DNA from 4 places in the Mesorhizobium sp. M0816 genome. Region 2 is predicted to be linked to each of the others. Evidence: predicted binding sites of a transcription regulator. Region 2 holds the regulator's gene; each other region holds the start of a gene.
What was found. The regulator LexA, encoded in region 2, represses DNA repair genes until DNA is damaged. The targets are predictions, from matches to a motif close to TGTTCNNNNTGTGTTCNG.
Positions count from the first base shown of each region.

Region 1: NKI17_RS05680 (DNA recombination protein RmuC) is a predicted target of LexA. The motif match lies at 2,190-2,207, and genes of this name have one in related genera.
Region 3: NKI17_RS01225 (PA0069 family radical SAM protein) is a predicted target of LexA. The motif match lies at 1,248-1,265, and genes of this name have one in related genera.
Region 4: recA (recombinase RecA) is a predicted target of LexA. The motif match lies at 1,349-1,366, and genes of this name have one in related genera.

Region 1 is NZ_JAMYOT010000003.1:264,426-267,778, forward strand. It holds gene NKI17_RS05670 (cation diffusion facilitator family transporter) at 1-383, shown strand, start outside; gene NKI17_RS05675 (GFA family protein) at 451-855, shown strand; gene NKI17_RS05680 (DNA recombination protein RmuC) at 895-2,157, opposite strand; gene def (peptide deformylase) at 2,261-2,791, shown strand; gene fmt (methionyl-tRNA formyltransferase) at 2,809-3,353, shown strand, end outside.
Region 2 is NZ_JAMYOT010000021.1:89,295-92,647, reverse strand. It holds gene NKI17_RS26830 (ComEC/Rec2 family competence protein) at 1-1,765, shown strand, start outside; gene lexA (transcriptional repressor LexA) at 1,759-2,493, opposite strand; gene kynU (kynureninase) at 2,941-3,353, shown strand, end outside.
Region 3 is NZ_JAMYOT010000001.1:251,774-255,126, forward strand. It holds gene NKI17_RS01215 (phytanoyl-CoA dioxygenase family protein) at 1-499, opposite strand, end outside; gene NKI17_RS01220 (glycosyltransferase) at 685-1,188, opposite strand; gene NKI17_RS01225 (PA0069 family radical SAM protein) at 1,340-2,494, shown strand; gene rnhB (ribonuclease HII) at 2,660-3,353, shown strand, end outside.
Region 4 is NZ_JAMYOT010000004.1:11,593-14,945, forward strand. It holds gene NKI17_RS06730 (TfoX/Sxy family protein) at 1-245, shown strand, start outside; gene NKI17_RS06735 (PfkB family carbohydrate kinase) at 280-1,212, opposite strand; gene recA (recombinase RecA) at 1,491-2,588, shown strand; gene alaS (alanine--tRNA ligase) at 2,849-3,353, shown strand, end outside.

The sequences.
Region 1 (3,353 bases), on a different contig from region 2:
CCGCGTCGATCGGCATCGCGCTCATCCTGGGCGGGACCGCGATCTTCCTGGCGCGCGAAAGCAAGAGCCTGCTGCTCGGCGAGCCGGCCTCGCCCGAGGTGCAAACAGAGGTGCTGGCCATCGTCCAGCAGGACCCGGCGGTGCAACGGGCAAATGGCGTGCTGACGCTGCATATGGGTCCGCAGGAGATCGTCGCCGCTTTGAGCATCGAGTTCGAGGATCATTTGTCGGCGCCGGAGATAGAGACCTGTGTCGAGCGCCTCGAGACGCGGCTGAAAGCGGAGATGCCGGAGGTGACGCGGCTGTTCGTCAAGCCGCAGACCACCGGCACCTGGGAACGCCGGAGCAAGGCCTTGGCGGCGTCCGGAGGGGAACCGGCCTGAGGAAAATGGCTGCGCCATCGGGCAGTCCCGGTTATGATTGCGGGCAAAAGCTCCAGGAGGAACGAAGATGAAAATCGACGGCGCGTGTCATTGTGGCGCTATCACTTACGAGGCCGAAGTCGATCCGGAAAAGACCACCATTTGTCACTGCATCGATTGTCAGAAGCTAACCGGAACGGCCTTTCGCGTCACCGTGCCGGCGTCCGAGGACAATTACAGGATCACCAAGGGCACGCCGAAGATCTACATCAAGACCGGTTCGAGCGGCGCCAAGCGCGCCCAGGCATTTTGCGGTGAGTGCGGCTCGCATCTCTACGCCACGTCGGCGGGCGAGGGACCGAAGGTTTACGGTATCAGGGTCGGCACGGCACGGCAGCGCGAGCAACTGGTGCCGAGAAAGCAGATCTGGCACCGCTCGGCGCTGCATTGGCTGCCGGAATTCGAAGGCACAACCATCATCGAGGAGCAGTAGCGCCAGACCCGGGCGAAGCCTCCGGTTCCGGCGTAGCTCTCAATCGTCGCCTTCGACGACCCTTAGCCTCAACTGCCCGGTTTTCGAATCGGCGACGCGCGGGCTGCTTTCCGCTTTTGCTCCGCTGCCATTCGAACCAGCGGTGTCCTCCGCCGGCTGCACGCCAAACTCCAGCGCCTCGATCTTTTGTCCGCGCCTGGTCACCTTCGATGTCGAGACCAGAATGTCGTCGATATCCTTGGCCGATTGGCCGAAATGCGTCTGCAATTTGCGCACCCGCTCGTCGAGCCGGGAGACGTCTTCCATCAGCCGGATAACCTCGCCCTGGATCAGGTGTGCCTGCTCGCGCATGCGGGCATCCTTGAGGATTGCCTGGATGACCTGGATCGACAGCATCAAAAGCGATGGCGAGACGATGACGATCCGCGATCGATGCGCCTTTTGGACAACGGCCTCGAAATTCTCATGGATTTCGGCGAACACCGATTCTGAGGGCACGAACATGAAGGCGGTGTCCTGCGTCTCGCCCTGGATCAGGTATTTTTCGGAAATATCCCGGACATGCACCTCGATGTCGCGGCGGAAAGCCTGTGCAGCGGACTTCTGCAGGTCGGCGCCTTCGGCGGCACGGATGGCATTCCACGCCTCGAGCGGAAACTTTGCGTCGATGGCAAGCGACGGTGCGCCGTTCGGCATCTTCACCAGGCAGTCGGGCCGGCTGCCATTCGACAAGGTCGCCTGGAATTCATAGGCGCCGTGCGGCAATCCGTCGGCGACGATGGCTTCCATGCGCGACTGGCCGAAGGCGCCGCGCGTCTGCTTGTTGGAAAGGATCGCCTGCAATTGCACGACCTGGCCGGCCAGCGACTGGATGTTGCCTTGCGCGATATCGATGACCGCCAGCCGTTCCTGCAGCTTGGCGAGGCTCTCATGCGTCGATCTCGTCTGCTCGGTCATGGTCTGGCCCAGGCGGCCGGTCATGGCATCGAGACGCTGGCCGATCGACTGTGTCAGTTCCGCCTGGCGCGCCCCGAACACTTCGGCGATGGCGCCCATGCGGCCCTGCATTTCCGCCTGGCTTGCCAAGATACCAGCCATCCGCACCTCGGCGTCGCGGGCGTGGTCGGCGGCTTCGGCGGCCGCCACTGCACGCGCCTTGGCCGATCGCCAGAGCGCAACGACGAGCGCCACGAACAGGCCGAGGAACAGCATTGCGCCGAAACCCAGGGCTTGGCCGAGCGTGATCGTGGTGGCGCCGAGGCGGGCGACAGGTTCGGACAGGATGGTGGCCAGATCGTTCATGTCGACAGCATAGATGATTCGGTCTGCCGGCACAGATCAAAACGTGAACGACCCGAAGGCGCCCCGGTTGACGCTTTTCCTGCGAGGTCTTAGGTGAGACGCCATGTCGATCAAGCCGCTTATCATCCTCCCCGATCCCGTCCTGCGCCAGGTTTCAAAACCGGTCGAGCGTGTCGACGGCGATCTGCGCAAACTGGCCGGCGACATGCTGGACACCATGTATGACGCGCCCGGTATCGGCCTCGCGGCGATCCAGGTTGGCGAACCCTTGCGCATGCTGGTGATCGACCTGGCCAAGGAGGACGAGACGCCGGCACCGCACGTCTTCATCAATCCCGAAATCCTCGAAAGCTCCGACCAGCGTTCGGTCTACGAGGAAGGCTGCCTGTCGATCCCGGATTACTATGCCGAGGTCGAGCGTCCGGCGGCGGTGCGGGTGAAGTTTCTCGACCGCGACGGCAAGCTGCAGGAGATCGAGGCCGAGGGGCTGATGGCGACCTGCCTGCAGCATGAAATCGACCACCTCAACGGCGTGCTGTTCATCGATCACATCTCCAAGCTGAAGCGCGACATGGTGGTCAAGAAATTCAAGAAGCTCGCCAGGGACAAGGCGCCGGGCAAGATGGTGGGGTAGGCGTCGACGAAATGCCCCTGCGTGTCATCTTCATGGGTACGCCTGAATTCTCCGTGCCGACGCTGCGGGCGATTGCCGGGGCCGGGCACGGGTTGACGGCCGTCTACACGCAGCCGCCGCGCGCCGGCGGCCGGCGCGGGCTCGAACTGACGCCGTCGCCGGTGCAGCGCGAGGCGGAGCGGCTTGGCATCGAGGTGCGGTCGCCGGTGTCGCTGAAGAGCGAGGCGGAGCAGGAGGCGTTCCGCGCCTTGCGCGCCGACGTCGCCGTGGTCGTCGCCTACGGATTGCTTCTACCCAAACCCATTCTCGAGGCGCCGCGGCTCGGTTGCCTCAACGGTCACGCATCGCTGTTGCCGCGCTGGCGCGGCGCTGCCCCTATCCAGCGCGCCATCATGGCCGGCGATACCGAAACGGGCATTATGGTGATGCGGATGGAGGAAGGCCTCGACACCGGGCCGGTGGCAATGGTTGAAAAATGTCCCATTGGACCCGACATGACGGCCGGCGATCTGCACGACCGGCTGATGGTCCTCGGTGCTGCGCTGATCGTGCAAGCGCTCGA
Region 2 (3,353 bases):
CTATGTGCGGCTGCTGCCGCCGACCGGCCCGGTGCGGCCCGACAGCTATGATTTCTCCTTCGACAGCTATTTCGCCGGTATCGGCGGCAGCGGCTTTTTTCTCGGCAATCCGAAAGTCGTGTCGTCGGGCAGCATGCCGCTTGCCGCGCAGCTTTCTTCCGCGATCGAAGACGCGCGCGAATCGATCGCCGACCATATCCGCAGCCGCATCGGCGGTGCCGAGGGCGAGATTGCTGCTGCGCTGATCGTCGGCGTGCGCGCCGGCATTCCCGAGGAGATCAACGAAGCGATGCGGCGCACCGGCATCTACCACATCATCTCCATCTCGGGGCTGCATATGGCGTTGGTCGCCGGCACCATCATGGCGCTGCTGCGGGGTGCCTTTGCGCTGTTTCCCGATTTCTCATCGCGACGGCCGGTCAAGAAATATGCCGCGGCCGCCGCGCTTTTTTCGATTGCGGCCTACCTCGTCTTTTCCGGCATTGTCGTTGCGGCCGAACGCAGCTTCATCATGCTGGCGGTGATGCTTATCGCCGTGCTGTTCGACCGGGCCGCGCTCACCATGCGCAACCTGGCGATCTCGGCCATCGCGGTCATCCTGGTGTCGCCGCACGAGGTGGTCGGTCCGAGTTTCCAGATGTCCTTCGCCGCGACGGCGGCCCTTGTCGGCGCCTATGCAGGCTGGTCCGATTACCGCGCCGGCAGGGCCACCACGCCGCCACCGCGGCGGTCGCCGCTACGCTTTGCCACTCGAAAGGTCCTGTTGGGCATGTGCGGTCTGGCGATGACCTCGATCATTGCAGGGAGCGCCACGGCGCTTTTCGCCATATGGCATTTCCAGCGCGTGGCGCCGCTCAGCCTGTTCGCCAATCTGGCCATCATGCCCATCGTCTCACTGGTCGTCATGCCCTTCGCCGTTCTCAGCGCGCTGGCGATGCCGTTCGGTGCGGATGGCCCTTTCCTCTATGTCATGGGCAAGGGGCTGACGGCGATGATCGCCCTGTCCGGGTGGATCTCGGAGCGCTCGCCGATCGATGCGGTCGGGCTGATTTCGCTGAGATCCGTCCTTCTGGTGACGATCGCCCTCGTCATTGCCAGCATGGCGACGACCTGGTTGCGGCTGGCGGCACTTCCTTTTGCGCTCGCCGGCTTGCTGACGACAACGCAGACACGCATACCCGACGTATTGGTCTCGGAGGACGCGCGGCTGGTCGCGCTGCCGATCGGCAGCGGTGAACTCGCGGTCAACCGGGCACGCCCGAATGAGTTCACCATCGACAACTGGAAACGCGCGCTCACATCAGAGGCCATCGTCGCGCCGGAAACGCCTGGAAAGAACGACCCGCAATTCGACATTGCCGATCCGGCCGACCTACCGCCGGGCATGCCGTTCATTTGCACGGACGGCCTCTGCCTTGCCAGGCATCCATCCGGCGCGATCATCGCGCAAGCCAAGGACCGCGATACTGCGCGGCCAGCCTGCGCCTTTGCCAGCTTGATCGTCATCGACGACGCCACCGCCCATAACCCCTGCTACTACGACCGGCTGGTCCTCGTCGTCACCAAACGGCAACTGGCGCGCGCGGGAAGTGCCGCCGTCTATTTCGATCCACAAGCGGCAACACGCGCCGAGATCCGCTTCGCCGTCGAAAAATCATACCGGCCCTGGCACGTGCAGCGGAAATTTTCACGCGCGGCACGGGGCCTGCCGCCATACCGCAGGGCCGACAACCCCAAAGCCGGCGCCAAGGGCGGAGCTCAGTAGCGGCGGATCAGTCCGACGAGCTTGCCCTGCACCTTGACCCTGTCTGGTCCGAAGATGCGCGTCTCGTAGGCCGGATTGGCGGCTTCCAGGGCGATCGAGGCGCCCTTGCGGCGGAACCGCTTCAGCGTCGCTTCCTCCTCGTCGACCAGTGCCACCACGATCTCACCGGGGCTCGCCGTATCGGCATTGCGGATGATCACCGTGTCGCCGTCGAAAATGCCAGCCTCGATCATCGAATCGCCTTTGACCTCGAGCGCATAATGCTCGCCGCCCATGATCATATCCGGCGGCACCGAAATCGAATGCGTCTGGTGCTGGATGGCATCGATCGGCACACCGGCCGCGATGCGGCCCATTACCGGGATCGAAACGGCGGCGACGACATCGTCGTCATTGCCGGCTGCAGGGACACGCGACGATGTCGGCTTGCCCTGCCGAGGGGCGCCTTGCCCAAGGCTGCCCTGGATGACACTCGGCGAGAACTTGCGTGCCGCATTGAGGCCGGGGGCGATCGAGTCAGGCAGGCGTAGCACCTCCAGCGCACGGGCCCGGTTGGGCAAACGGCGAATGAAGCCGCGCTCCTCCAGCGCCGTAATCAGCCGGTGGATTCCGGATTTGGAAGCCAGATCGAGCGCTTCCTTCATCTCGTCGAATGAAGGCGGGATACCGCTTTCCTTCAACCTTTCGTGGATGAACATAAGCAGTTCGTGTTGTTTGCGTGTCAGCATAGCGACCCCCAACAGAATCAGAAAAACAAACCCAGAACAAACACTATCTGTTCCAGTTGTGTTCCGCAACTGTTTAAAGTTTAATGAATGCGTTAAGGCTCGGGAAACAAACGACGTCCCCTACCGGCGTACCGCATTTTCACCGCCGCGAGCCTCATCGCCTTGATTCTGCTTTCGTTTGCGCCCTTCTGGCCTCCTAGAAGGCGGCACTGGCATCGGCCGTCGGTCGGCAAAAGGCACGGAATTGAACCCGTATCGACTGTGCGGTTTGGTCAATGCACCGTGAACGAAACGAATTCAAAACGCCAACCTCGGGTTAAGTCCCGGTTTCCACCGCCTGGTCAGGCTGCTTCTCGCCGGTGGAGCCTTGCTGCGCGCAACCAGGTAATGGAAGAACAGTCGATGCGTGTCCGGCGTTGCGTTGGATCTTGGGGGAGCAGACAAATCATGACAGGAATTCCCGATCTCGTGGCCATAAAGGCGATGGATGCCGCGGATCCGTTGCGCGCGATGCGCGACCGCTTTGTGTTGCCGCAAGGAGTGATCTATCTCGACGGCAATTCGCTAGGAGCTGCTTCACGTGCCGCTTTCGATGAACTGCACAAGGCCGCGACCGAAGAATGGTCGCATGATCTCATCCGCGCATGGAACACGGCCGGCTGGTTCAACATGCCGCTTGAACTTGGCGACCAGCTCGGGCGCCTGATCGGTGCCGCGGCCGGCCAGACGGTGGTCTGCGACACGACATCGGTCAACATCTACAAGCTGCTGCACGCCGCCATGGCCATGCGACCGGAGCGGCAGGTCATCGTCGCCGAGGGCGATAGTTTTCCGACGGACCTCTACATGGCCGAGGGTGT
Region 3 (3,353 bases), on a different contig from region 2:
GCGGATCGCGCTGTACGGCGACCGCAGCGCTGCAGTCGAGGACCCGCTCGAAATAGTGACCGCTGAGCAGCGGGCGGCCGAAATGCTTTTCTGCATCGGCGTGTTTTTCGGGCAGGAATTCCAGCCGGCGGTCGAAATTGCCGAAGCATGGCGTGTGCTCGGCGAAGCGGGCAATCTCCTCATGGATGGCGGCCGGCAGCATCAGGCCCGAATAGAGCCCCTCCGTCCGCAGCGCGCCGACGACGGCGTTGCGATCGACGCCGGCAAACATCGTTTCACCGACGTTGCGCGCCGGCCGAACGGGCTTGGCACCGCGCCAGTGCAGCCGACGCGCCGGCATGGTGCGGGCCAGCATGAACATCGGCAGCCATGCCGGATTCTCGCGAAGGTCGGAAAGATAGGTCGGGATGCGGGCGGCGATGCGGCGCAGCGTGCCGCCGTTGCGTGCGATCGCCTCGAGGCTTGCGGCGCCGGACTTGTCAGGGCTTGAAAGGGTCATCGGGGTCCTCAAAATGTCGAGGGAACAGCATCGACGTTAGTCGTCGCCGCTCCGGCACACCCCAAACCCTATTCGCCCATATCGCTGGGAATGGTAACCCCCGGCCAGATTTTGTGCAATGCACAATAAACCACGACCCGCCAGAAAATTTGCTTGGGCGTTCCCCGGACCGGGACGGTAAGCCGTCACTTCCGCGGCGCGACCCAGATCTCGGCGTGGAGCCTCCTGGTCGCCAGCCCGCGGGCAATCGCTTCGGCGCTGCGGGCGTTCTTCGACAGCGCCGCGGCCTGTCGCTTGCTGATCACCAAGCCTTCGGCGAGAGCGCGATTTCCGGCAAAGACCCGCGACAGGAACGGCGCGCGGCTGCCGCGTGCCCGCGAAAATCGCGCCGCCATGGTTTGCCTCGCCGTATGAGCGACGACCTCGTCGATCCAGCCCTCTCCCAGCCGCGCGCCCGGTTCCAGCAAAAGCAGCCAGTCGCCCTTGGCCTGCCTGATGCCGGCGGCGATGCCGCCGCTGACATAGTGGCAGCCGGCATGTTCGGCGACGCGGTGCGTCTGATCGGTCGAGCCGGTGTCGCAGACGAGAACGTCGCGCACCACGCCTTCGACCGCGCCGCCGATCAGCGAGGCGAGCGTGCGGGCAAGGCCCTCCTCGTCATTCAGGGTTTCGATCAGGACGCTGAGCATGTTTAGCCGAATAGCGGAAAGCGGTGGGCAGCGCCAGTTTTTGCGGCGCGCCGCGAGAAAGTTCTTGCTTTGTTCTCATCGATACGATAGGAATACATTCATGAGCAGAGCGAATCGACAGCGGGCGGACAGTCCCTGGGAAAGGGCCAAAATGGAACAGATCGTGCGTGCCGATATTGCCGCCTTCGGCGCTGGCAGGGCCGAGATGGCGAATGCGATGATCGAGCAGAGCGGCATGCGCGTCCGCCCGGACCGCAATCGCGGCAGGTCGGCGGGCATCAATCCGTCCGGCCGTTTCGAGCCGGTCAGCCGGCACGTGTTCGACGACGGCTGGAATTCGCTGGAGGAGCTGCCGCCCTTCAAGACCGAGGTACAGGTCGAGAAGCCGCGCACCATCATCACCCGCAACGAATCGCCCGATATCTCCTTCGACCGCTCGATCAATCCCTATCGCGGCTGCGAACATGGCTGCGTCTATTGTTTCGCGCGGCCGACGCACAGCTTCATGGGCCTGTCGCCGGGGCTGGATTTCGAATCGAAGCTGTTTGCCAAGCCGGATGCGGCGCGGCTGCTCGACAAGGAATTGTCCAGGGATAATTACCAGCCGCGCACCATCGCCATCGGCACCAATACCGATCCCTACCAGCCGATCGAGAAGCAATACCGGATCATGCGCGAGATCCTCGAAGTGCTGGAGGCGCGCGGGCATCCGGTCGGCATCGTCACCAAATCGGCGCTGGTGACACGCGATATTGACATTCTGTCACGCATGGCCGAACGCGGGCTGGCCAAGGTGGCGTTGTCGGTGACGACGCTCGACCGCATGCTGGCGCGCACCATGGAGCCACGCGCGTCGACGCCGACCAAGCGGCTGGAGGCGATCAGGCAGCTTTCGGATGCCGGCATACCGGCCTCGGTCATGGTCGCGCCGATCATCCCCGGACTGACCGACCCGGAGATGGAGCGCATCCTCGATTCGGCGCAGGCAGCGGGGGCACGCGAGGCCGGCTATGTGCTGCTGCGCCTGCCGCTGGAGGTCGCGCCGATCTTCAAGGACTGGCTGCTGCGCCATTATCCCGATCGCTATCGCCACGTCATGTCGCTGATCCGTTCGATGCGCGACGGCAAGGACTACGATTCGGAATGGGGCAAGCGCATGAAAGGCTCCGGCCCGTATGCCTGGCAGATCGGCCGGCGTTTCGAAATCGCTGCCAAACGGCTCGGCCTCAACGCCGAGCGGCGCTCGCTGAGGACCGACCAGTTCGTCCCCGCCGCCAAGGCAACCGAGCAGTTGATGCTGCTGTGACAAAGCGTCTCGCGCCAGCCGGTTGAAACGGCCGGCAACAGGCAAAAATCCCGTCCGGCCTGTCCTGTCCCCGGGCTTGCAGACGGTAGCCCCTCCTGGTCCGGTGCCCCGCCCGACCCGGAGGGACTTGCGGAGAATCGGAGCCGATGCGAACCTCGCCGCACCATGGCTCGCCCGCGTTCCGATTCTCCGCTTCTCTTCGAAATTGTCGAGAAACCCGACTTCTCGTTCGAGACGAAGGCGATGGCCGAAGGCCTGTGGCCGGTGGCGGGGATGGACGAGGCCGGCCGCGGCCCGCTCGCCGGGCCGGTGGTGGCGGCAGCGGTGGTGCTCGATCCCGCCAACATCCCCGACGGCCTCGACGATTCCAAGCGGCTGACGCATTTGCAGCGTGAGGCGCTGTTCCTGAAAATCCTCGGCTCCGCACTCGCCGTATCGATGGCCTCGGTCAGTGCCGAAGGCATCGATGCCTCCAACATTCTCAAGGCCAGCCTGGAGGCGATGCGCCGTGCCGTGGCCGGCCTGTCAATCCGGCCGAAGCTGGCACTGGCCGACGGCCGCGACGTGCCGCCCGGCCTGCCCTGCGAGGGCAAAGCACTGATCAAGGGCGACCAGCGCTCGCAGTCGATCGCCGCAGCCTCGATCGTCGCCAAGGTGATGCGCGACCGTATGATGTGCGGCTGCGGCAGCCATCATGCGCATTACGGCTTCGAGCTGCATATGGGCTACGCCACTGTCCGCCATCGCACGGCGATCGATCTGCACGGGCCAGTGGCACGGCTGCACCGCGCCTCCTTCGCGCCGTTCCGGTTCGGCGGCACCGAGGTGCTGGAGGAAGAGGGTTTTTCGGGTTTGGATT
Region 4 (3,353 bases), on a different contig from region 2:
TCTATTTCGACGGCGTCATCGTCGCCATCGTCATCGGTGGCGAATTGATGCTGAAGGCCGACGCCGAAAGCGCCCCGGATTTCGAAGCGGCCGGCTGCCGGCAATGGACCTATACCGGCTCGCGCCACGGCAAGCTCGTGTCGATGCCCTATTGGAGCGTTCCCGACAGCGCCTTCGACGATCCCGACGAGATGGCGATCTGGGCACGCCGCGCCTACGAGGCAGGACGGCGCGCCGGCAAATAGGCTGCGTCATGCTTCGGCAATTCCGGGCCGTACTTCATGCCAGGTCCCGCGCCTCGGGCACGAGCGCCAGCGCTTCGGCAAAGCCAGCGCTGGTGAAGGCGGCGCGCTCGACGGCGAGCATAGCTGCGGCAATGCCTTCGCGCAGTGCCGCGCGTAGCGTCAGGCCGCGCAGCAGGGCAACGATCGTGGCGCCTGCCAATGCGTCGCCGGCGCCGGCAGTATCGGTCCGCTTTTGTAGCGGCGGTGGCGAGATCGAGAACGCGCTCAATTCGTCAAAACCGAGCACTGGTTCGTCGCCGGCGGTGATCACGCCGCTTTTCAGCCCGGCGCGTCTTAGGCCGTCGACGATGCCTTGATCGTCAGCATCGATGCCGACGCCGGCGAGCACGCCGGCCTCCTGCCGGTTCATGAAGGCCAGCGCCAGACGGTCGAGCACCGGCATCAGCCGCGCCGCCTTATTGGGCGAGACCGCAAGCGCAAACACCGGCTTGTCGGCGGCGAGTGCCGCCAGCCGCCCCAGCGCGGTCGACGGCAGGTTGGCGTCGCACAGCACCGCGTCGGCCGAACCGATCGCTTCCCGCACCTTGGCGCGGCGGATCTGCTTGGGAAGCGCCAGCTCGTAGAGCACCATGTCGGCAAGGCCGGCGATCAGCCCGCCGTCGCTATCGATCAGCATCGTATGGCTTGGCGTTGCTCGGTCGAGGAACACCGCCGACAGGTCGGCAATGCCGGCCTCGGTGACGGCGCGTAAAACCGTGTCGCCAAGGGCATCGCCGCCGCGCACCGAAAGCAGCGAGGCCGAGGCGCCGCGTCGCACCGCACAGCGCAAGGCGTTGAAGACGGCACCGCCGACATGCTCGCGCATCGTGCCGGGGTTGGAAGCGGCCGGCACGAAGGCGCCGGCAACCCGGCCACGCCGCTCGATATAGGCGCCGCCCACGGCCAGGATCGTCGGGGAGTTCATCATGCCGGCAAAAATGCCCTTTGCTGTTGCCCGGGAGGAGACTAGGTGGCCGGGCGGAACCCTGCAATCGCGGGTGCGATTCGGCTGGTGACGGCAACGGCGCCGCATGCGAGGCGAGACACATCGGAAGCAATAATTGCGAAACAAAAATAGAACAAATAGGGATATGCGTTGTTTTTCAAACCCTTGATGCTCATTGACAAATGAGAACAAATGAGGTACATTCTTTTAAGGATTGCGGGATTGTCCGGCCTCCATTGACGACCACGGGGTGATGTATCATGGCTCAGAATTCTTTGCGGCTTGTAGAGGACAAAGCGGTGGACAAATCAAAGGCTCTGGATGCGGCGCTGTCGCAAATTGAGCGTGCCTTCGGCAAGGGCTCGATCATGCGGCTCGGCGCGAACGAGCAGGTCGTCGAGATCGAAACGGTGCCGACCGGCTCGCTTGGGCTGGACATCGCGCTTGGCGTCGGCGGCCTGCCGCGCGGCCGCATCGTCGAGATCTACGGACCGGAAAGCTCGGGCAAGACGACGCTGGCGCTGCACACGGTGGCCGAAGCCCAGAAGAAGGGCGGCATCTGCGCCTTCGTCGATGCCGAGCACGCGCTCGACCCGGTCTATGCCCGCAAGCTCGGCGTCGATCTCGAAAACCTGCTGATCTCGCAGCCCGATACCGGCGAGCAGGCGCTGGAGATCTGCGACACGCTGGTGCGCTCTGGCGCCATCGACGTGCTGGTGGTCGATTCGGTGGCGGCGTTGACGCCGCGAGCGGAAATCGAAGGCGAGATGGGCGATTCGCTGCCCGGCCTGCAGGCCCGCCTGATGAGCCAGGCGCTGCGCAAGCTGACCGCCTCGATCTCGCGCTCCAACACCATGGTCATCTTCATCAACCAGATCCGTATGAAGATCGGCGTCATGTTCGGTTCGCCCGAGACGACGACCGGCGGCAATGCGCTGAAATTCTATGCCTCGGTCCGCCTCGACATCCGCCGCATCGGCTCGGTCAAGGATCGCGACGAGGTCGTCGGCAACCAGACCCGCGTCAAGGTCGTCAAGAACAAGCTGGCGCCGCCCTTCAAGGTGGTCGAGTTCGACATCATGTATGGCGAGGGCGTCTCCAAGACCGGCGAGCTGGTCGATCTCGGCGTCAAGGCGGGCGTGGTCGAAAAGTCGGGCGCCTGGTTCTCCTATAATTCGCAGCGTCTTGGCCAGGGCCGCGAAAACGCAAAGCTGTTCCTGCGCGACAATCCCGACACGGCGCGCGAGATCGAGCTGGCGCTGCGGCAGAATGCCGGGCTGATCGCCGAAAAATTCCTTGAGAACGGCGGCTCCGAAAGCAGCGATGACGGTTTCGAGGACGACGCCGGGGTGATGTAGGGCAAGCGACGCCTCGCGGAGCGTCAACCAGGTTTTGGATTTGATGTTTTGATTTTGAGTTTGCGTAATCGATGCGTTTCGAACCGCCGGCCCCGTGCCGGCGGTTCCCGTTTGATGGCGAGGCAGACGCGTTTCAAAGCGCTGATGAAAGCCGGGATTTTAGCCCATTTGGTGTTTCTGGACAGGCTGCGGTGCGACCGCTAAAAGGCCATGTCTATTTTCCGCCGACAGCCGGCGGTTCTCTCGAAAAGGCAGTATTCATGAGTGGCGTCAACGAGATCCGGTCGGCATTTCTCGACTATTTTCGCAAGGAAGGTCACGAGGTCGTCGCGTCAAGCCCGCTGGTGCCGCGCAACGACCCGACGCTGATGTTCACCAATGCCGGCATGGTGCAGTTCAAGAACGTTTTCACCGGTCTGGAGAAGCGGCCCTATTCGCGCGCCACGACTGCCCAGAAGAGTGTTCGCGCCGGCGGCAAGCACAACGACCTCGACAATGTCGGCTACACCGCGCGCCACCTGACCTTCTTCGAGATGCTCGGCAATTTCTCCTTCGGCGACTATTTCAAGGAGCGGGCCATAGAGCTTGCCTGGAACCTGATCACCAGGGAGTTCGGGCTGAAGAAGGACAAGCTGCTGGTCACCGTCTACCACACCGACGACGAGGCGGCCTCGTACTGGAAGAAGATCGCCGGCCTTTCGGACGATCGCATCATCCGTATCGCGACTTCGGACAATTTCTGGGCAATGGGCGACACTGGGCCTT